DNA from 2 places in the Clostridium celatum genome. Region 1 is predicted to be linked to the other one. Evidence: a T-box and tRNA genes for the amino acid it is inferred to sense, from the RefSeq annotation. Region 1 holds a T-box; the other holds one or more tRNA genes.
What was found. The T-box of region 1 lies ahead of ileS (isoleucine--tRNA ligase). A T-box ahead of a tRNA ligase gene usually reads a tRNA of that ligase, here a tRNA-Ile.

Region 1 (12,303 bases):
GCACATACTACACCATCAAATTTCTTACCACTAGCTAAGAATTTTTCTACTGCATTATATCCACTCTTTGCTTTTAAATCCTTTAAAAATACTAAATCTTCATCTATAGAAATATTATTTTCACTTAATGCCTTTTCATATCCTACATGTCTATCTCCCCATGCATTTACAGAGTTTTTATTAACTCCAACAAAAGCGATATTTTTTAATCCTTTATCAATTAAAGTCTTAGTAGAATCATATGTAGCTTTAACATTATCTATTATTACACTTGGTAATCTTCCTTCTTTGTCTTTAGATTCTGCTAAAACTGTTTTTAAATCTAATTCATTTATTATATCAAATGTCTCATCTTCTAATGAAGAGCTCATATATATAACACCATCAACCATTTTTTCTTTAAGAACTCTTAAATAATCTTTTTCTTTCTCATAATCAAAGTCAGAATTACATAATATTACATTATAATCATATATATTTGCAACATCTTCTGCACCTCTAACTATTTCTGGATAAAATCCACTTGAAATATCAGGAACTAAAATTCCTACTGTTTTAGTTCTTTGCGTTTTTAAACTTCTAGCCACAATATTCGGTCTATATCCAAGTTTTTTTATTGCATCTAATACCTTTTTCTTAGTATCTTCATTAACAACATCTATATCATTTAGAACTCTAGACACAGTAGCTATTGAAACGCCAGCTTCCCTAGCAACATCCTTTATAGAAGTAGCCATATCAACATCACTCCATTTTCTATTTTAATTATTAATTATACCTTTTTTTCCTATTTAATACAATAATTTTAATCATTTTTTGCATTTATAGATTAAGCACGTATACTTATATTACTATTCTTTGAAAAAAGGATAGGAATTATTACTTAATCCCTACCCTTTATTAACAAATCTATTAGTTATTTAACAACTTCTACAGTCATATTTAGCTTTTCGCCATTTATAACTGTTTCAGTGTAATCAACTTCTCCATTGTAAACTATTTCTTGGGTTAAGGTTTCTCTCTTAATAACATCTGCAAACTTTTTAATTACTTCTAATAGCATTTCATTGTCTGCTACATATAAATTAATTTTATCTGCTACCTCAAACCCTTTATCTTTTCTCATATTTTGAATCTTAGAAACTATTTCTCTTACATGACCTTCTTCTCTAAGTTCTTCTGAAACATGAGTATCTAAAACAACACCAATTGAACCTTCACCAGCAAACGCATAACCCTCTAGCCCTTGCATAGTAACTAATAAGTTTTCCTTATTTAATTCAATTTCAGTTCCATCAACATTAATAACTACTACTCCACCATTTTGAATAGTTTGAGCCAATTCCATTTGGTTTCTTGCAGCTATTTCTTTTCTTATTCCTGGTATTAACTTACCATAAGCTCTTCCTAGTACTGGTAGGTTAGGCTTAATTTCAAAGTTAACATACTTAGAAAGGTCTGCTCCAAATTCTACAGCTTTGATATTTAACTCATCAGTTATGATATCACCATAATATTCTGGAAGTGAATCTGTTGAAATAAGCATCTTAGAAAGTGGCTGTCTATTCTTAATATTAGCACCATTTCTTGCACTTCTTCCAAGTTTAACTATTGTGTAAGCTAAATCCATCTCTTTTTCTAAGTCTTTATCTATAGCTGTTTCATTAACTTCTGGCCATTTGCATAAGTGAATACTTTCTGGAGCATTTTCATCTAATCCAACTACTAAGTTTTGGTAGATGCTTTCTGTAATAAATGGTACAAATGGAGCTGATACTTTAATTAAAGTAGTTAATACTCTATATAAAGTTACATAAGCACCAATCTTATCATCTGTTAATTCTTCAGACCAGTATCTTCCTCTATTTCTTCTTACATACCAGTTTGATAACTCATCTGTAAAGTCTTCAATTGCTAAAGCAGCTTGAGTTATTTGATATGAAGCAAGCATATTGTCTACATCCTTAACTAATGAATTAAGTTTAGACATTACCCACTTATCCATTACGTTATCTGATACAAAATCAGTATATTGTAATGGGTTGAATTTATCTAATTCAGCATATAATACGTAGAATGAATAAACATTCCATAAAGTTCCCATAAACTTTCTTCCAGCTTCACCAACATCATCTATTGAGAATCTAGTAGGTAGCCATGGAGCACTTGCAGTATAGAAATGCCATCTTGTAGCATCTGCACCTTGTGCATCTAACACATCAAATGGATCTACAACATTTCCTTTTGATTTTGACATCTTTAAGCCCTTCTTATCAAGAACGTGACCTAAAACTATACAATTTTCAAATGGATTTCTATCAAATATTGCAGTTGATATTGCAAGTAAAGTATAGAACCATCCTCTTGTTTGGTCAACAGCTTCTGATATAAATTGAGCTGGATAATTTTGTTCAAATAATTCCTTATTTTCAAATGGATAGTGTAATTGTGCAAATGGCATTGAACCCGAGTCAAACCAACAGTCAATAACTTCGTTAGTTCTAGTCATTTCCTTTCCACATTTTTCACATTTTAAATGAACATTATCTATATAAGGTTTGTGTAATTCAATATCCTCTGGAACGTTAATTCCCTTTTCCTTTAATTCTGCAATGCTTCCGATACATTCTTTATGTCCGCATTCACATCCCCAAATTGGAAGTGGGGTTCCCCAGTATCTATCTCTTGAAATACCCCAGTCAATAACATTTTCTAAGAACTTACCAAATCTACCTGTTCTAATGTTATCTGGATACCAGTTAATCTTATTATTGTTTTCTAAAAGCTTATCTCTTAATGTTGTCATTGCAACAAACCAGCTTTCCTTTGGATAGTAAAGAAGTGGTGTGTCACATCTCCAACAATGTGGATATGAGTGTAAGTGCTTTTCTGATTTAAATAACTTATTATTTTCTTCAAGCCACTTACAAATGCTTTCATCACATTTCTTAACAAACTTACCTGCCCATGGAGTAACTTCTTCTACAAATCTACCTTCTCTATCAACTAAGTTGATGAAAGTAATTCCATTAGCCTTAGCTACTAAGCTATCATCCTCACCATAAGCTGGAGCTATATGAACTACACCAGTACCATCTGATAAAGTTACATAATCACCATGGATTACTTCAAAAGCTTTTCCTTCAACTTTACCAAAAGGCATTAATTGTTCATATTTAGTTCCTAAAAGTTCTGTTCCTGGGAATTCTCTAACTACTTCATAGTCTTCCCCTAAAACTTTAGCTGCTAAATCCTTAGCTAATATTAATATTTCTTCTCCAACCTTTGCTTCTATATATGTATAAGCTTTATTTATACATAAAGCTAAGTTTGAAGGTAATGTCCAAGGAGTTGTTGTCCAAGCTAATATATACTTGTTTTCCTCTCCAGTAACTTTAAATTTAGCAATACATGTTAAGTCCTTAACATCTTTATATCCTTGTGCAACTTCATGAGATGATAATGCAGTACCACATCTTGGACAGTATGGCATTACTTTGTGTCCTTCATATAAAAGACCTTTATCCCACATTTGTTTTAATGCCCACCAAACTGATTCTATATATGGATTATGATAAGTTACATATGGATTTTCCATATCAACCCAATATCCAATTTGGTTAGTCATTTTTTCCCACATACTTACATAAGTAAATACGCTTTCTTTACATTCTTTAACGAACTTTTCTACTCCGTATTCTTCGATTTGCTCTTTACCTGAAATACCAAGTTTCTTTTCGATTTCAAGTTCAACAGGAAGTCCGTGAGTATCCCATCCAGCTTTTCTTATTACTTTATATCCCTTCATAACTTTATATCTTGGGATAATATCTTTCATAACTCTTGTTAGTACGTGTCCAACGTGTGGTTTACCATTTGCAGTTGGAGGTCCATCATAAAAAGTGAAATATTCACCATCTTGATTCATATCAAAATTCTTTTTAATAACATTTCTTGCAGTCCAAAGGTTTGCTATTTCTTTTTCAAGACCAACAAAACCATTTGGCAATTCTACTTTTTTGTACATAAGAATTCTCCTTTCTCTACAGATATCAACTATTAAAATTATTCTCTTAAAGACATATTTTAATCCTTTGTTTTTAAAAATAAAAAAACTTCATCCCAAAAGGACGAAGTGAATTCGCTATACCACCTAAGGTTAATAAACTCATAACTATACTATGAGCCAAATTTCAGATACTTTCATATCCTATCCCTTAACGCGGGCTAACGTGACAGCTTAATTGCATAGCTTTCAGCCTCCAACTCCTAGGTGATTTTCCTTAAATAATCTTATGATTTCACACCAACCAATCACTCTCTTAAAAAATTAATAAAAGTACTTTTCCTAATCATAGTCTTTAATGAATTTATTATATATTATGCATTATTCCTTGTCAATTGCGCCCAAAAGTATTATTTATAAATTTCTTCTAAACTTCTTTTTATAAATATTAAACAATAATAATTATTATTTGATATTAATTTAATTTTATTGTTGACTTTTTTACTCTGATATGATTTAATAAATATCGTTGAAACACTTAATTGTTATTATATAATTTGAATTAATTTTAATAACTCATTAATTTCTTTGTATTTTTAAAATACTACCCAAAATCCCATTTCCCTATAAATTTAACGATTCAAACTACTTACATTTTGTAAGTAGTTTTTTGTGCTAAAAAATAAAGATGAATCAGTAGTTTTGGGTTACTGATTCATCTTCAGTAGCTTAGCTTCAAACTTCATCCACCTTGCTACAATAATAGTATGTGTAATTTATTTTTTTATATACACTAAATTAAATTTTATTTTTGAATTATATACTTTATTCTATAAAATAATAATTTCTTTTCATCTCTATAATACTAATTCCTAATTCGTGACATTATAAACTCATCTTCATATTTTCCATTTCTAATAGCTGCGCACCTTTTTGTTCCTTCAACTTCAAATCCAAAGCTCTTATATAACTTTATAGCTCTATCATTGTCTACAAATACTCCAAGTTCTATTCTCTTTAACATAAGCCAATTATCAGCTAAGTCAATTATAGTTTTCATTAATTTTTTTCCTATCCCCATTCCTTGATAATCTTTATGAACCATAATCCCCAAACTTGCACAATGCCTAACTCTAGGATTTACAGATACATTTAATCCTATGGTACCTATTATTACTTTCTTTCCATTTTCATTAATTTCAGCAACATATTGATAATCATTAGGTCCTAAGCTTTCTATAAATGCTTTACTTCTAGCTATCCTTTCACTAGTTATACCTAATATATTTTCTCGTACTCCATCCATTACCCTTATTGCATTGATCCCTTCTGCATCTTCAGTTCTTATTGCTCTTATATTTATCTCCATAATTTTGCCCCCAACACTTTAATTTTTTATTATCAAATTTACTTAAATAATCTTTACAATTTTTATATAATAATTTTCATAGAATTAAATTTCTCTATTAATATTAATTTTTCCTTCCTAGTAAGTTGCTTAATTACGTACTCTCTTCTCATTGCTTCAATTTTATCTTCAAACTCTTCAAAATAAACAAGTTCTATAGGCAATCTAGCTTTAGTATATTTTGCTCCCTTACCAGAAGCATGTACTTTTAATCTTTTCTCTAAATTGTTTGTCCATCCAGTATATAAACTATTATCATTACATCTTAATATATAAACATAATTCATTTAAAAACCTCTTAAATTAACTTATTAATTTCCACATATTTATAATTATATCGTATGGTAAACTATATTTTCTATTATTATTGTCAATACTGAATAATAAAGTACAATAGTTATGTTATAATCTTATGAGAATTAATAAAAAAGGAGCAATTAATATATGGCATGTAAATTTTTCTTACACCAAGGTAAAAATAAAAAAGCAGAAAATGGGCGTCCTTGGATATACATAGATGAAATAAATGAATATGATGGTGACTATGAAAATGGTGATATCGTTGAAGTTTATAATCACAAGAACTACTTTATCGGTAAAGGTTATATAAACGATAGAAGCAAAATAACTATAAGAATAATGACTAGAGACATAAATGAAGAAATTGATTATGAATTCTTTAAAAGAAGATTTGCTGCTGCTTGGGATTATAGAAAAACCGTAATTGATACATCTTCTTGCAGATTTATATTTGGAGAAGCAGACTTTTTACCAGGTCTTACAGTAGATAAATTTGAAGATTACTATGTAATTCAAATTTCAACTTTAGGTATGGATAAATACAGAGATATAATTGTTAAGATTTTAGTAGAAGAATATGGTGCTAAAGGTGTTTATGAAAGAAGTGATATAAAAACTAGAGAAATAGAAGGTTTAGAACAAACTAAAGGCTTCTTAACTGAACCATTTAATACTGATGTTGAAATTATTGAAAATGGTGTTAAGTATATAGTAGATTTAGAAAATGGTCAAAAAACTGGTTTCTTCCTAGATCAAAAAGAAAATAGAGCTGCAATGCATAGAATTTGTAAAGGTAGAGATGTTTTAGACTGTTTTACTCATACTGGATCTTTTGCTTTAAACGCTGGTATTGCTGGTGCTAAATCAGTTCTTGGAATTGATGTTTCTCAACATGCTGTTGATTGTGCAACTAGAAATGCTGAATTAAATAACTTACAAGATACAGTTAAATTTGAGTGCCACAATGCATTTGATGTTCTTGGAGATTGGTCAAGAGAAGGTAGACAATATGATGTTGTTATATTAGATCCACCAGCTTTCACTAAATCAAGAAATACAGTTAATGCTGCAATTAGAGGTTATAAAGAAATAAACCTTAGAGGATTAAAAATGGTTAAACCAGGTGGATATTTTGCAACTTGCTCTTGTTCACATTATATGAGTGAAGAACAATTAAAGAAAACTGTTCTTGAAGCTGCACATGATGCTAGAAGAACTTTAAGACAAATTGAGGTTAGAACTCAAAGTTCCGATCATCCAATTCTTTGGAATTCAGATGAATCATACTACTTAAAATTCTTTATCTTCCAAGTAGTTTAAAAATCGCAATTAATTAAAAGGTAGCAAATTAACTTGCTACCTTTTTAGTTTATATTATTTCTAATCAATAAACTTTTCTTCATAATTTAAGTTATTATATAATTCATTTAGTTCACTAATTTCTTTTTCTACCGTTCTATAATAAATACCATCTACACCCATTATATCATCATTAAAACTATAAATATGATCTGTTACTCCATGTATCTTTATAGAGTATTGTACTGAATTTATGTTTTCATTTATAACTTCATAAATAGGCATTGTATTTATGAAATTTACTATATTATTTATATCTTCTTTTTTAGTAACTTCCTTGTATTTAGTTTGTGTTGATATAGATTCTATAGTTATATTATAAATGTCATCTGCCCTTAGCACCTGACTATCCTCTATATTATCTAAATCACTTTCTTTTAAACCATATGATTCAATATCATGAGTAACATTACTTTCATTTTCTCTTACACCAGCAGACTTCATCATAGATTCCTCACTAGCCACTGTAGTTTGTTTTTTTTCATTTTTTCCTAAATGTATTTGTTTAGATAGTCCCATTCCAGCTAAACATATGAATGCAAAACATGCGGCTGTAGTCCAAAGCTTTTTATTTTTATACCATTTATTATTTTCCTTTTTTAATTCAGAATCTAAATTTAATAATATATCTTCTACTTTTCTATCAAAGGATTGAGGCAAAACAAACTTTTCTTTTTCACATTTACTTTGTTTTTCTAAATAATCATCAAATTTATCCATAAAGCTCCTCCTTTAACATATGATATAATTTTTCCTTTGCTCTTGATAATCTAGATTTTACAGTGCCTTCTTTTATATTTAATAATTTTGCTATATCTTTATATTTCATATCCTCAAAATAAAATAATATAGTAGTCATTCTTAAATCTTCCTCTAAAGAATTAATGGCATCATATAAAGTTAAATCCTTATAAGTATCTTTAGTTTTAATATTAATAAAATTATCCTTATCTACAGTGATTTCTTTGCTTCTTTTTTTATATAATGTATTACTTTCATTTATAACTATTCTTATTAACCAAGTTTTAAAAAGCGACTCATCTTTTAATGATTTTATATTCTTATAAGCCTTTAGTATTGCTTCACTAACGGCATCTTCTACATCCTCTTCTTTACTTAATATAGATTTTGAAACTCTATACATAGCTATTTTATTTATTCTAATTAGGTTACAAAAAGCTTCCTTATTACCACCCTTTGCTCTTTTAACCTCCAGTAATAACTCATCCTTACTCTGTTTTTTTATTGAAGCCTCCAATTAATTCGCTCCTTTCGTCTATTAGACTAGCTCTCATCCCATTTTGTTCCATAACATAATTATAAATAAAAAAAGAGCTAATGCAAAATCAAATTGCAATGCTCTTTATTTTATTTAACCTCTTTATCTTTAACTATTTAAAGTCTTTTCCTTGCCAAATATCATTCTCTACCAAGGCTCTATCTATATCATTTAAAACTTCCCACTTTTTTAAGCTCCACATTGGACCAATTAAACTTGCTCTAGGTGCATCTCCTGTTAATCTATGAACTACCATTTCCTCTGGAATCATGGCAACACCTTTACAAATTAAGTCTATATAATCTTCTTTGCTTAATAGCTCAAACTCTTCTCTTTCATATTGCTCTGCCATCTTTGTATTTTTCATTAAGTGTAACAAATGAAACTTAATACCTTGAGCTCCTGAATGTGCTACATAATTTATAGTTTTAAGCATATCTTCCTTGCTTTCTCCTGGTAACCCAAAGATAGTATGTACTACAACTTCAATTCCTCTTTCTTGAAGTTTTTTTATACTCCTATCAAATACTTCGAAGTCATAGCCTCTATTAAAGTTATTAGCTGTTTCGTCATTGATTGTTTGTAATCCTAATTCCACCCATAAATATGTCTTCTTATTTAATTCTTCAAGAAAATCTAAAACATCATCATCTAAACAATCTGGTCTTGTTGCTATAGATAATGCTACTACATTTTCTTGTGCTAAAGCTTCTTCATATTTTCTTTTCAATTCTTCAACTGGAGCATATGTATTAGTATAAGCTTGAAAATATGCAATATACTTTCCGTCCTTCCACTTTTTCTCCATCATCTTTTTTCTATCTTCAAACTGTTCAGTTATTGATAAAATTCTACTTCCTGCATAATCTCCTGAACCTCTTGCACTACAAAATGTACATCCACCTTTTGCTACTCTTCCATCTCTATTTGGGCAAGTAAATCCACCATCTAATGATATTTTATATATTTTTTCATTAAATTTATTTCTTAGGAAATAATTTAAGCTATGATATCTTTTTCCATTCCACTCTTTAGACATTTTCTATTTTCACCTACTCTTTATCTTAAAATATAAAATAGAGGTCTGTATATTACATACAAGCCTCTTTTATTAATTTACTCTATTATAAATTAGTTATTTCACAATTACAATTTAGTTATTTCTAAACTTTTTATATTAATATCATATACTCCTGTTAAATTATCCTTACTATTATCATTCTTATAAACGGTAAAATTAAGGTTTTCATCTTCAAAATAGTTTGCCTTAACATTATATACTTCTTTAGAGAATTTACCATCTAAATTACTCTCTATAAGTTCTCCGTCTTCAGTTTTATAAATATTAAGTCTATTTATACCTGCTTCGTTTTTATAGTTTACAGCTAAATTATCATCTTCTTTTGAAAATATAAAATCCTCTATTTTACAATTATTCAACAAATCAACTGATACTACTTTTCTTGATACTGGCTTCTCCATAATATCTTCTATTTCTGCTAATGAAGCACTTTCTGAAGGAGTACCTGGTGAAATTTCATCTGTTCCACTCTCCATTAAAGTATCATCTATATATACCACACAAATATATGCATCTTTTTCATTAATTGTTGAAATAGCGACCTTTTGACCTGTAAAGCCTAAAACAACCTTACCAAAGTTATCATTAGGTACCTTTTCTTTATAAAGCATTACTTTATTATTTCTCAAATAAGTATCTTTAGGAATATTATTTAAGCTAATAACTAAACTACTTTTCCCTCCCTTTTCACCAATTATTCTAAGCGCCTTATTTTTTGTATATAATTCTCTTTTAGATGTTGCTTTTACACTACTTATTGTATATTTATCACCAGCCCTATTTACCCTTATAATATAATTCTCTAAATCACTCTTAGGTTCAACATTAGAATCTCTTATTACATTAAAGATAAAGTATGAAAAATCATTTCCTGAAATTGTTTCATCTAATTGAAATGAAGCTAATTTTGAAACTCCTTCTGATAAATTAACATTATTGCTAATAAGTTCATTATCACATAATTCATTAGCACTAGTAATATCACCTTTACTTATATTTAGTAAATACTCTTTTGCTAATGTTCTCCCCTTTAAAACATCAAATAAATCTAACATTGCTTCTTCATTTTTTTCCATTTTGGTACAACTAATTAATATACTTGTAGTTAAAATCAACATAATGCTAATTATCTTTTTTAAACCCATCATATTATCTCCTTATAACTTATATCATTATAAACAATACTTAAATTTATTTTTCCTAATTAAATTTAGCTTATTCATAAATAAAGAATAATTGTACTGTAACTTTTATATATTGATATTAGAAATATAATGGAGGGATATGGTTGAAAAAAGATTTAATTAAAATTTTTGAAATTGCCGCTGTATTCATTGGCACTATTGTAGGAGCTGGTCTTGCATCCGGTAAAGAGATAACTGAATTTTTTACATCATTTGGGCCAATTAGCTTCTTTGGAATATTATTTTGTGGCGCATTTTATATTTTAATGGGCACTATATTATCTAAAATAAGTATAAGATATGAACTTAATTCTTATAGCGATGTTTTGAAAATAATAAGTCCAAATTTATTAGGTAAAATAACAGGTGTTATTACTACATTTTATTTAATATCTAGTGCTTCAATAATACTTGCAGGTAGTGGAGCATTACTAAATCAATTTTTTGGAATACCTAAAATACTTGGTTCTTTAATTATGTTAGGAATTGCTTGCATATTTTTATTAAGAGGAACTAATGGACTAATAGAAGTAAACTCATTTATTGTTCCATCATTACTTTTTACAATTACATTAATTACTTTACTATATCTTTTATTTTGTAAAGATATAGTTTCTTTAGAATACATAGCTAAATTTACGCCACCTAAAACTGGAATAGCTGTGTCTACAATACTTTATGCTGGATATAATGTACTTTGCTGCTCTGGTGTATTAGTTCCTTTAAGCAACGAAACTAAAAACTCAAAAAATGTTATTTATGGTGTTGCAATTGGAGCCTTAGGTCTTACATTACTATCAAGTGCTATAAATTTATTACTACTAGTAAATCAACCCTATATATTTGAACTTGAAATACCATTACTTTTAGTTTCTCAAAGATTTGGAACTGTAATTCAAGCTATGCTTTTAGTTATTATTTGGCTTGAAATGTTCTCTACTGAAGTTTCAGATGTATATTCTATAAGCAAAACCCTTGAACAATCATTTAATATAAAATTTAAAAATGGTATTTTTATAGTTCTTGCTATTGCACTACCAATATCTCAAATTGGTTTCTCAAATTTAATTTCAACACTCTATCCACTATTTGGAGTGCTTAGCTTAATATTTATATCTCAATGTATTTATTTTTACTTCAAACATAAAAGTGAATTTAATTAAAATTAAAAATGATGATATAACAAAAATAAATTAAAATGCTATATCATCATTTTTTAAGTTAGATTTATCATATTATTAGTCGTCAAAGTAATTAATTCGGGGTATATCTTTAGATTTTAAAAGATCAAATGAAACTGGTGGTGTAAATATTCTTTGTGTCTTAGCACAACCTCTTAATTCTGCTATCCTTGTTACACCAACATAAATATCTGATATTTTATACCAAGTAGCATAATCTACAACACCTGTTTGAGGTAAATTAAATACTCCTTGGAACACCTTAACAGCTTCTTGAGTTTTTTCTCCATATACTCCATCTAAAGCTGATTTAGGTATTAGTGGATAATTTTGTGCTATTCTATTTAATTGTTCTTGGATTACTTTAACTTCATCTCCACTAGACCCTAAAGTCAAATCATAACCTGGATAAGAACTTGGACTTCCTTCGACAACTTCAGCTGTAACAAGCTCAATATCACTACCATAAAAAGCCGTTAGTATTTCATATGGTGTTTTTCCCTCA
Region 2 (12,303 bases), on a different contig from region 1:
AAATTGCTTAATATATAATAAAATATATTAAGATAGCATTATTAATAATGGAGTTTAAAGTGGTTATTACACCGGGAATAAATAATTTAGAATTTGACTACAGCAATGGAATTAAATACTTTACCTTAGTAGCAGAAGAAGTTAAATTAGAACTTATAAAAGGATTATATGTAAAGGCATGGGGATATAATGAATCTGTTCCTGGCCCAACTATTATAGTGGATCCAGGGGATAATGTATGTATACGAGTAATAAATAAGCTACCTCAGAGAACTAGCGTACATTGGCATGGGTTAGAGGTACCTAATAATATGGATGGTGTACCACCTATAGAAGATTCACCTTATATAGAACCTAATGAGTATTTTGATTATAAGTTTAAAATTAATAATCCACCAGGAACATATATGTATCATTCTCATGTTGATGTTATGGTACAGGATAATGCAGGTTTATTAGGTGGAATAATTGTTAATGATCCAAAGGATAATAAGAGAAAACATTATAAGGATTATTTAATTTTATTACAAGAGTGGGCTGTAGATAAATTACCTTGGGCAGATATTAATCCAGGAGTTTATGATTTAACATTTAAAATGCCAGAATTTAATTTCTTCACAATGAATGGTAAGTGTTATCCAGAAACTAAACCTATTCCAGTAGAATATGGGGATACAGTTAGAGTTAGATTTGGAAATATACAAATGCATCATCATCCAATTCATTTGCATGGACATCAGTTTAAAGTAGTAGGAGCGGATGGATTTCCAATAAGAAGAAAAACACAAATTTATAAAAATACAATTTTAGTAGCATCAGGAGAAACTTGGGATATTGAGTTTATAGCAAAAAATCCAGGAATTTGGCCAATGCATTGTCATATGCCACATCATGTAACAAATAATGGTGATCCAGGTGTTGGTGGAATGTTTACTACTGTAAACTATGTATAACATAAATCATTGCTAAAAATTTTTTAGCAATGATTTTTTTATTAAAGAAGATTTATAACATATAAGTAATAATAAAAATGCTTGCAAAATTAGTATTAATAGAAGATTAATATGCTCAAAAGAACATTACTATGTATTTAGGAATAACTTATTAATAAATACTTTATGGAGTGAAATTATGGGTTATTATATTAGTGTGGAGTCGAAAATTAAAGTATATGTAGAAGATATTAATGAAAATGGAAATAAGACAATTATCTTTTTACATGGATGGCCAGGAAGCCATGAACTATTTGAGTATCAATATGATTATTTAATACAAAAGGGAATTAGATGTATTGCTTTAGATCAAAGAGGCTTTGGTAAATCAGATAGACCTACATGTGGATATGATTACGATACATTAAGTGATGATGTTAAAGCTGTAGTAGATCAATTAGAGTTAAGTAATTTTACATTATTAGGACATTCTACAGGAGGAGCTATAGCTATAAGATATATGGCAAGACATAAAGGAAAAGGCGTAGATAAACTAATACTTTGTGGGGCAGCAGCACCAAGTTTAATTAAACGTTCATATTTTCCTTATGGATTAAGAAGAGAAGCAGTTGAGGAAATAATAAAAGGAACATATAATGATAGACCTAAAATGTTAAAGGATTTTGGAGATACATTTTTTTATAAAAGACATAGTAAGTGGTTTATGGAATGGTTTTTGCAATTAGGATTCCAAGCAGCAAGTTGGGCTACTGCAGAGGTTGCTAATACTTGGCTTAATGAAGAAAAGTTGTTTGAAGATATTAAAGAAATAGATGTTCCAACATTAATTATTCATGGTATACATGATCAAGTATGTTTATTTTCTTTAGCAGAAGCACAAAAAAATCTTATTAACGATTCTAAGCTAGTAAAATTTAAAAATAGTGGTCATGGAGTCTTTTATGATGAAAAAGATAAGTTTAATGAGGTAATGTTAAGTTTTATTGAAGAGTGAGATAAATACGTGCTTAGTTATACAGTCATTATATATGGCGAGATACACTTTATGTTTTAAAATATATTGATATATATAAATAAAGATACTAGTACTTAAAGAAAAATGGTAATTAATAAGAAAATAGTTTATTTATAAAACATATGTATAAGCTATTAAAAATTAAAGAAAGGAGCTATGATAAGATTTAATTAAATTATTAAATCCTATATAACTCCTTTTTAAAAATTTATAGTTAAAAAATAATTAATCTATTATAGGGAACTATCGCTTGCAACTACACCAGCTGCAGAACAAGTTACACTTGCTGGATCAGAAGTATTTGGAAATGTAAAAGTTCCAGTGAATTTTACTGAACATTGATCTCTAGTAGGTGTGTTAACAGTTGCACGTACACAACTACAGCTTCTTAATTTTAATCTTAAAATTGCACAAGCTTCAATAGCTGCTTCATAAGTGCATACATTATCAACAACATTATTTACAGGTGCATTACATATAGCAGATAAATATATAGAAGAGCCTGTTGGAGTAGTACATTGAGATGCAGCAGTAGCTACTGGAATAGGTGCATTTATAATAAATGGAATAGAACCTACTACTCTTATATTATATCTATTACAACAACTTGCATTACAACATGGTTCAATTTTGCAAAATAAAGCACTTAAATCATATAAAATTGTAGGTGTTGCAAGTGTATTAAGGTGAAAGTTAGTTGGTAAGTTTGCTGAACAGCAAAAGGTAACAGTATTATTAAATGAAGTAGCACAAGTATCGTCAACAGCAACGAATTCCATACATGAACAATCTACTTTTTCAAAATCATTATACATAATTATTTCTCCTTTGTTTTTTATTATTAATCATTAGTTATAGTATATATTATGGGAGAAAAACAAATATGTTACATAAAAAATAATATTATGAGAAAATTTCTTGTTAATATATATATACAATATTTACTTTATAGAGTTTTTACAAATTATATGTTAATATAATTATGTTACTAAATAAATTTAAGAGGAGATAACAGTGATAAAGAAACAATGTAAGCAATGTGGAAAAGAATTTGTATTATCAGATTCGGAAATTAAATTTTTTAAAGAGAAAAAATTAGAGCTACCTAAAAGATGTAGTGAATGTAGAAAAGAAAATAAAAATAGTAAAGTTAATAATAATGACAAAGTTAATAATAATGACAAAGTTAATAATATAAGTAATGTTAAAAAAGATAATAACTATAAAAGCCATAGCTATGATAATAAAAGAAGTGGAAATAAAAAAACATTTAGAAGCATTATAGCAACTGGATTAGTAGTTTTAGTTTTACTTTTAGGTAAAATATTTAATATAGAAATTAACTGGCAAGATTTAAGTACAAGCTTTGGAAATGAACAAACTAATGTTTCTCTTGAATTTAGAAATGAAACTATGTGGGAAGAGCATTTTGTAAAACATGGAAATGAGTTTGATTATGACACAAAAGAAGAATACTTAAGAGGAGCAAATGAAGTTATTAATTCATCATCTTCTAAACATAAAATAGAAGCAGAAGATGGAGATGATATATATTATGATGTTAATAAAAATGAAATTGTATTTGTATCATCAGATGGATACATAAGAACATATTTTAAACCTAGTGATGGTATAGAATACTTTAATAGACAGTAAAATAAATGTTTATATGAAAATATAATAAAAAGTTTAAAGGGACAGTAAATAGATGTGTTAAAAAACAATTTATTTACTGTCCCTATTTTAATAATTTGAATAATATAAGTATGTAGAGAAAAGAGGTGATAAAAATGAAAGCTATAAATGTAGGAGATAAATATTACTTAGTAGAAGCAGATGGAAAAACTTTATTAGAACTAACAGTGAAAAACGTATTAGAAAAAGATAATATTAGATTAATATTTTTTATAAGCGATAATAGTTGTGATTTTTGGAATGGAGCATATTCAGTAGAGGAATCTAATATAGGAAAATTTATTTTTTCATCAAAAGAAGAAGCATTATCACATATTATAAAATAATTATTTGTAAAAAATATCGATAAAAATATAAAAATAAAATATATTTTTAGGAGAATTTAATAAAAAAAGCAATAAAATATTTAAGATTTAATTTATAGATTTAAAGCAGTGTCATATTTTGACATTGCTTTTTGTATATATATTTAATTTTATTTCAATAAAATTAAATATATAATATTAATATAATGAAAATAATATACGATAAAATGTAATAATTTAATAAAAAATAAAATAATAAAATAGCAGAGTGTTAATATTGACAAAGAGGAAAAAGATTGATATTCTTTTAAAAGATGGTAAAAAATAGAATAAAAAGGGGGATAAAAAATGAAAAAAAACAAAAAAGCAAGTAATAATTTGGGGAAAAGGCTTGCAAGTGGTTCATTAGCAGCAACATTAATAGTATCATCAATGATGCCTAGTAATGTATTAGCAAATTCGAAAAGAGAGGAATTAAAGGATATTTTTAATGAATTAGTAAATTCAGAAAAAGAAAGTTTATATTCTAATTCTTTAGAGATTAAATTGGAGGAAAATCCAATAAAGGATGGAGTTGATATAACTACAGACGAATATCAATCAGTAATTATCCAATTCAAATCCTTACCATTAATAGAAGCTATGGAACAAAATAATGGAGTAGCTACATATTCATTAGAAAATGAAATTAATAATGACCATCAAAAGTTTAATGAATTTTTAGCATCTATGACAAAAGAAAGAAGTGCTAGTTATTCAATAAAACATTCATACTATAACACTTTTAATGGAGTAGCACTAGAGGTAAAAGGAACAGATATTGAAGCTTTATTAGAGAGTGGTGTAGTTAAAGCAATTTGGAAAGATGAAGTTGCTATGACTGAACCAGAAGGCCTTGTTACTGAAGTAGAAAGTTATGATTTAAGCTCAAGAATGGTATCAAGTACTCCTTTAATTGGAGTTGATAAGCTTAGAGCAGAAGGAATAACTGGAGAAGGGATTAAAGTTGGTGTATTAGATACAGGGATTGATTATAATCACCCAGATATTAAAGCTAACTATAAAGGTGGATATGATTTTGTAGATGATGATAATGATCCTATGGAAACAACATATGATGATTGGAAAAATAGCGGACAAGTTGAATATTATGGTGAAAGTAGCTATTATACATCTCATGGTACACACGTATCAGGAACTATAGCAGCAACAGGAAGCAATACAGAAAGTGAATTTGCAGTAACTGGTATAGCACCAAATGTTGATTTATATGGATATAGAGTTTTAGGACCATATGGAATGGGCTCAAGTTCAGATATAATAGCTGGTATTGAAAAAGCTGTAGAGGATGGAATGGATGTAATAAACTTATCATTAGGAATATCTGTTATTGATCCATTATATCCATCATCAGTAGCTTGTAATAATGCAGCTTTAGCAGGAACAATTCCAGTAGTTGCTAATGGGAATGCAGGACCAGAATTTTCTACCTTAGGTTCTCCAGGAACATCACCATTAGCTATTTCAGTTGGAGCTAGTAGTACAGCTATTAAATTAGAAACTTTTGATGTTTCTCTTTTAAATGGAAGTTCTGTTAGTGGTAGATTACTTAGTAAAAATTATGAAGGATTAAATACATTTATAAATCAAGAGTTTGAAGTTGTTTATGGTGGCTTAGGTTACGAATATCAACTTGAAGAACTTGATATAAATGGAAAAGTTCTTTTAATAGATAGAGGAGAAATTACTTTCGTTGAAAAGCTTACAAATGCCAAAAATGCAGGAGCAGTTGCTGTAATTATAGTTAATAATATTGAAAATGCAGAGTTAAATGTTTATTTAGGTGAAGCAGTAGATACTCTTCATAGTGTTGGAATAACAATGGAAGATGGACAAGCTTTAAAAGAAGCTATTGCAGATAGTGAAGAACCATTTAAATTAAGCTTTGAAGTTAATGGATATACTGCAACAGAAGCTGATTTATTAGCTGATTTTAGTTCAAGAGGGCCATCGTCTGATGAAACTATTAAACCAGATGTAGTAGCACCAGGTGTATCTATATTCTCAACTTATCCAGAATATATAAATAGTCCAGAGGATGGGATTGATTATAGTGCAGCATATTCAAGAATAAGTGGTACTTCAATGGCAACTCCTCATGTTGCTGGTGTTGTAGCTCTTATGCTTCAAAATAATCCAGAATTATCAGCTTCAGATGTTAAAGTTGCATTGATGAACACATGTGATGAATTAGCTGATGATTATGCTATTAATGCAATGGGCGCAGGAAGAGTAAATGCTTACAAAGCAGTTCACTCTGATATTGCAGTTAAGGTATTAGATACAACTAATAGCTTAAATGAAAATGAAGAAAAAATAGAAATAGATTATATTACAGGTTCATTATCTTATGACAGAATAAGAAAAGGCAATGAAGATTCTAAAAAATCTTTACCAATTCAAGTAGATAATAATGGAACTGAAAGCAAGAACTTTAATGTTACAGTAAGATACTTAGGTGAAGATGAATTAGCTCAAAATGCAGAATTAAATAACGTGACAGTTAGTGTACCAGAAAATATAGTTGTTAATGCTGGAGAGTCTGTTAATTTTGATGCAACTATAAATCTTCCAAAAGATGCAGAAGTGGGAAGATATGAAGGATATGTAATATTAACAAATTCAGCAGATGAAGTTGAAGAGTATGTACTTCCTTTTTCTTCAACGTATGTAGTACCAGGAATTGAATCAATAGAACTTTCAAGACCAGCAGTAAGTAATGATTTAGAAATGATGCATTTTGCTAAGATTTTAGGAGCAACTGCAACAGTATCAGTTTCTTCTCCTTTAAAATCAGTAGCATTATACGTTAAGGATTATGAAACTAAAGAAGTATTTGGATACTTAGGAACAGCAGATTTTTCTAACGTACCTGGTGGTTCAAGCTTTAGCTTTTATGCTTTAAATTCTAGAGCAGCATACTTCCCGATGGAAGATGGAAAAGTAACTGAAAATATTACAAGATCATTAAAAGACGGAAAATATATAATTGAATTTGTAGCAAAAGATTTGGAAACGGATGATGTATATGTAGTTGAGAAAAATATACTAATAGATAATGAAGATGCTCAAATGACACTTGAAAAAGAAGGTGGGGTATATGAAATAAGTGATGATATGTACACTGCTGAAGAGTATTTAGGTCAAGAATATGAAGTTTTCTGGATTCATGGCAATGTTACAGATAATAGTATAAGTGAACTTCAACAAATGGGATATAAAACAGATGCTTCTGATATAATAATAAGTGGATTTGTAAATGGAATGCCATATTTATCATTACCTATAAGTGAAAATGGAGATTTTAAATTTGGTATAGAAAAATCAGATTTAAGGTATGGACAAGTGTATGAATTTTCACCAATGCCGATAGATGTAGCAACCTCACAAAACTTATTTAAGCAACCAAGATACTTCTTTGTTAAGGAAGGTTCTCCATATACAGGGGTAACATTAAGTAAGGATGAAATGTCATTAAATGATACTATTACAGCTACAGTTACAACTCATAATTTATCTGAAGGTAGCACTTTTGATATGACTTTATCTTATGCAAAAGGCTTTGAACTTTTAGATTTAAGAGTTAATAGTGAGCTTCAAAAAATATTAGATGAAAATAACTATACTGTAAATATAGAAAAGAGCATAACTGGGACAGTTATTAAAGCTCTTAAGATAAAACTTTCAGTTATTGATAAAGATGGAAATGCAGTTAATATTTCAGGTACTAATGGAATAATAGATGCAGATTTTAAATTAACTTATGATAGTGAAAGCGAATTCTATAGAGAATATATACAATGTGAAGGCTTAGAAATCAAAGATAAGGATGGAAATTATGCAGATATGTCCTTTAACTCAACTTATGAAGGGGTGGATATAGTTCCAACAACTTCAACAATATTTGTAAGTCAATTAGCCGAAGGATTTAGTGAAGCACTTACAATAGGTTCTTATACTGAAGATTTAGATAAGTATATATGGGTTGAAGATAACAATGGAAATAAATATGAAGTAGAATATGATGATACTATGGCTATATACTTAGCAGTTAATCTTCCTGTAAGTGAAGAAGAGTATACGGTAGTTAGTGCGCTTCCAGGACACTTCAGAAAAGAAGCAAGATTTATTCCATATAGAACTATAGATGGTGAAACAGTTTCAAAGGTATACTATTTATTAGGTTCAGAATTCTATAGATATATTGCAGCAGGAGATGTAAATGGTGATGGATGGGTAGATATCTTAGATGCTTTAGAAGTTGAAAAGTATTATGGTCAAAACGTTGATTATAAGGTAAATCCAGTAGATTTTAACTTTGATGGTGTAGTTAATCAATATGATATGGACTATATTGTATATAATTTTGGACAATACAATGAACAAGTGGCAGAAGGTCAAGCACAAGAAGCTTATGAAGGTAGAACATTAGATGATATATTAGATAATATTGGATATAATTTAGAGATTAGATTAGAATCTGTTTCATTGGATAAGGGAAATCTTTCTTTAGAGATTGGAGAAAGTGATAAATTAAGTGTTACACTTAGCCCAGAAACTTATACAGGAAAAGTTACATGGAAATCATTCTGCGATGATATTGCAACTGTTGATGAAAATGGTGTAGTTACTGCTGTTAATTCAGGAATAACTTATATAAAAGCATCAGTAGATAATGGACAAGCTAATGTATATTGTTATGTGGAAGTAACAAAAGATGGAGTAGTTATTCAAGTAGAAAGTGCAACTACAAATAATGAAGACTACGAAATGAAGGTTGGAGAGGAGCAAGAATTAGAATTTACAGTTAATCCAGAAGATGCTGTTATTAAGTCAGTAGATTTTGTTTCAGCAGCTAATAGTATTGTTACTGTAGTTGATGGAAAAGCAATAGCTAAATCTCCAGGAACTACTATAGTTACAGCAGATATAAATTCAGGTTCGGCAACAGTAACTTGGGAAATAACTGTAACAGAAGCTGATATCGAAAATCCAGAAAACCCAGGGGATTCTGATGATAAAAATGATGGAGGCAATGACTCAGATGATAAAAATAATGAGGATGATGGTTCAGTAGATGTAAAACCTAATCCAAGTGAAAAACAAAATAATAATCATAAGCTTCCTAATACAGGTGGAAGAGCAAGCATGCCAATATTAGTTGCAGCTATAGTTATGATTGGTGCAGGAATAAAAATTAGAAAACGTAAGTAAAAAAATATATTAAATAAATAAGAAGGTATGTATCAAAGTTTATTTTGATACATACCTTTTCTTAGTTTAAGACATTTAATCCTAAGTCTAATAAATTAGCAAATAATGATAGTGTATTAGTTGATGGAACAACATTATTTTTTATGTCTAATAATTTTCCAAGTCCATAGCTAGTATATATATTAACAGTTGGGAAAGTATTTTCATCACCTAAATCACAAATAATATCAGTTTCTTTTAAAGATACCATATTGGTATTATCAGTAGGGTTTATAAACTCATAAAGTCTAGTTTTGTAATTATGTCTTAAAACTTTTACTTTATCAGTAACTTTTATTTTATTAGTTTTATTTTTTATATCATATTTAGATATAGATGATGCTATATTATTAATTACAAAATAACGAACATTTCTTTTAAAATCTACTTTATCTTTAAATTCTTTAAGTCTTTCTAAATTTAAATTAATATCTACTGATATTTCTTCTTTTTTTAAGTTATTAAAGCTTTCTTTTATATAATTTATTTCTTCATTATCATTTACTTCTTTAGCTAATATATCCATACAATTTCTATAGATATCTTCAAAGTAATTAAAAGGAAGAGCATATTTGATATTATTTAAAATTAAATAAACCTTAAATTTAGAATAACTAGCACCAGTTTTAAATGAGTAATTAATGTCAACTAATAACATCTCATTTAAATCAGATGTATAGAAAGTTACTTTTTCAATTCCATTACTATATTGGGAAGTATAATTTTCATTTTTACATAATGATTGTGTATATTGATTTATTATATAAGTACCTTTAAATCCAAGTTCATCAATAGAGGCTACTCTTAGAGAGGTCTTTACTGATAATTTTTTTAAATTAACGTATGGTCTATTTTCACATACATTATTTTCAGATATTATTCTCATAATTTATCTCCTTATTATATGTTATGTAATTAGTCGTTAAAACAATAAAAGTTTAAATTTATACAAAAAAATAAATCTTATATAATATAAGATTTATTTTTGGTAGCGGGGACAGGACTCGAACCTGTGACCTTTGGGTTATTAGCCCAACGAGCTGCCAACTGCTCCACCCCGCGATATTATATTGTGCAAAATTCATTGCTTAACTTATTGAATTAAGTATATCAAAGTAAAGTTATAAAGTCAAAATTGTATTGTCTCATATTTAGTCTTAAGAAGAGATAGCATAGAATATAGTAGTATATGCTACTATATAATCCTTAATGATACTAATTATGTAGTGTATTATAAAATCACATATGATTTCATAAAAGAAATCATTTTAGCAGTTTTCTATATGATTTGTACAGTAATTAAAATAAGCAAAAAAAATAAACCCTATAGTAAGAATAAGATCTATTTATTGGTTGCGGGAGTAGGACTTGAACCTACGACCTTTGGGTTATGAGCCCAACGAGCTGCCAACTGCTCCATCCCGCGATATTATGTTGTGCAAATTACTTTGCCTAACTTGTTACTTAAGTATATATCAATGAAACAATAAAGTCAAAATCAAATTATGTCGTATTTAGCCTTAAGAGTGTAAGAACATAGCATATAGTCTTATATTCAATGATATAAGGCTATATGCTATGAATATTTAAGTACATTTTAATTTAATATTTTAGAAATAGATATATATTTAAATACTAAGAAAATATAAATTAAATCAAAGATAAAGCAAAAGCTACCTAATATTAAGACAAGATTATTTTCAAGTATAATACCAAATAGTATAGTTGGGGTTAAGGTTCCAATACATTTACAGATTGCAATAGTACGGTTTTGACCTAATAAACTATTTCGTTTAAATAACAAAGAAATAAATAAAAGTGACATTATTAAGTTTTGTAAAAAAGCAGAATACCAAGCACCTAAGCTAGTTTCTATAAATGACGAAACTAAAGGTAAGCTTTTAGATGTTGATTCTCCAAATTCAATAAGGAAGCCATATTCTATAATAAATGACATAGCAAATATTAAGATTGACCAAGGAATAAAATACTTTTTAAAGGCTGTTTCTTTAAAATCATTTTTCCCATATTTAAAATAAGTATAAATTATTATAAAGTCAAAAATACACCAAGTTAAATTAACATAATTTTGGATATTAGTTATACAAGTTGAAAATCCTTTAATGGTATAAATAAGCTCCCAAGATATATTTAGAGATAATGCAAATAAAGGCATTGAATAAGTCTTTTCTTTAAATCCAGTTCTAATCATTGAAATATATACAATGGTCCAGCATATTCCACTTATTAAAGATAAAATTAGCCCAAGTATTGTCATAATATACTCCTTTTATATTTTTAATTTAGGATAGTATATTATTGAGTTTTTTTATTTATGAATACAAATAATATTTATACTAAATAGTTAGATGTATTATTACATAATAAAGGGGATAATTATACATAACATGTTTTGGCGATTATAAGATGTGTTAAAAATGTAATTATATTAAATCATCATTAATTTAACGGTGGAGCTTTTGGCCCTGAAGGTGGAATTATTGTAACAGTTATATTAATTATTTCTTTCTTTATTGTAAGAGAATACTATAAAGATAAAAATATAAATAATTTTTTAAATGACAAAATAAATAGTATTATATAAAAAATATCTTTAAATTAGAAATAATAAAAAATTAATAAAGTAAAAACACCTAATAAGAGCAATTAAATTCTATTAGGTGTTTTTGCATTTAGAATATTATAAATTTCACTAGTTTACTTTGATGATAAATGTGAGATAAATGATTTCTTAAAATCTGACATATTTGATTTTTCGTGAGGGGCAAGATTTTTTAAGTATAAGGAGGAAAGTTCCTTAATAAGTTCTATAAACATAGACTTTAGTTCAGCGTCCATGTTTTTTATTGCAGATATTATAATAGGAATATTTTTCTTGCGGTTTTGAGAGAGTTCAATAAAACTTTTAGAGCTAGTTGAATTTAGTATATCAAATAAGGTATTTATAAGTATCTTACGTTTATTATCATCAACTTCGCTTAACCATTTATTTAAAGTATCA

Region 2: it has a tRNA-Ile gene. The T-box ahead of ileS (isoleucine--tRNA ligase) is inferred to sense a tRNA for this amino acid. The anticodon was not compared.

Annotation. Positions count from the first base shown of each region.
Region 1 is NZ_JAJKGM010000009.1:56,352-68,654, reverse strand. It holds gene LPC13_RS06110 (LacI family DNA-binding transcriptional regulator) at 1-737, opposite strand, end outside; gene ileS (isoleucine--tRNA ligase) at 917-4,027, opposite strand; T-box leader at 4,124-4,365, opposite strand; gene LPC13_RS06100 (GNAT family N-acetyltransferase) at 4,872-5,375, opposite strand; gene LPC13_RS06095 (GIY-YIG nuclease family protein) at 5,438-5,701, opposite strand; gene LPC13_RS06090 (class I SAM-dependent rRNA methyltransferase) at 5,859-7,034, shown strand; gene LPC13_RS06085 (hypothetical protein) at 7,095-7,793, opposite strand; gene LPC13_RS06080 (sigma-70 family RNA polymerase sigma factor) at 7,786-8,331, opposite strand; gene LPC13_RS06075 (TIGR01212 family radical SAM protein) at 8,465-9,391, opposite strand; gene LPC13_RS06070 (hypothetical protein) at 9,499-10,581, opposite strand; gene LPC13_RS06065 (YkvI family membrane protein) at 10,722-11,780, shown strand; gene LPC13_RS06060 (peptidoglycan-binding domain-containing protein) at 11,856-12,303, opposite strand, start outside.
Region 2 is NZ_JAJKGM010000019.1:44,750-57,052, reverse strand. It holds gene LPC13_RS09645 (multicopper oxidase domain-containing protein) at 60-953, shown strand; gene LPC13_RS09640 (alpha/beta fold hydrolase) at 1,132-1,947, shown strand; gene LPC13_RS09635 (hypothetical protein) at 2,202-2,783, opposite strand; gene LPC13_RS17175 (zinc-ribbon domain containing protein) at 2,983-3,624, shown strand; gene LPC13_RS09625 (hypothetical protein) at 3,759-3,989, shown strand; gene LPC13_RS17105 (S8 family serine peptidase) at 4,317-9,242, shown strand; gene LPC13_RS09605 (hypothetical protein) at 9,304-10,167, opposite strand; tRNA gene LPC13_RS09600 (tRNA-Ile) at 10,268-10,343, opposite strand; tRNA gene LPC13_RS09595 (tRNA-Met) at 10,632-10,707, opposite strand; gene LPC13_RS09590 (transmembrane-type terpene cyclase) at 10,879-11,559, opposite strand; gene LPC13_RS09585 (DUF2974 domain-containing protein) at 12,000-12,303, opposite strand, start outside.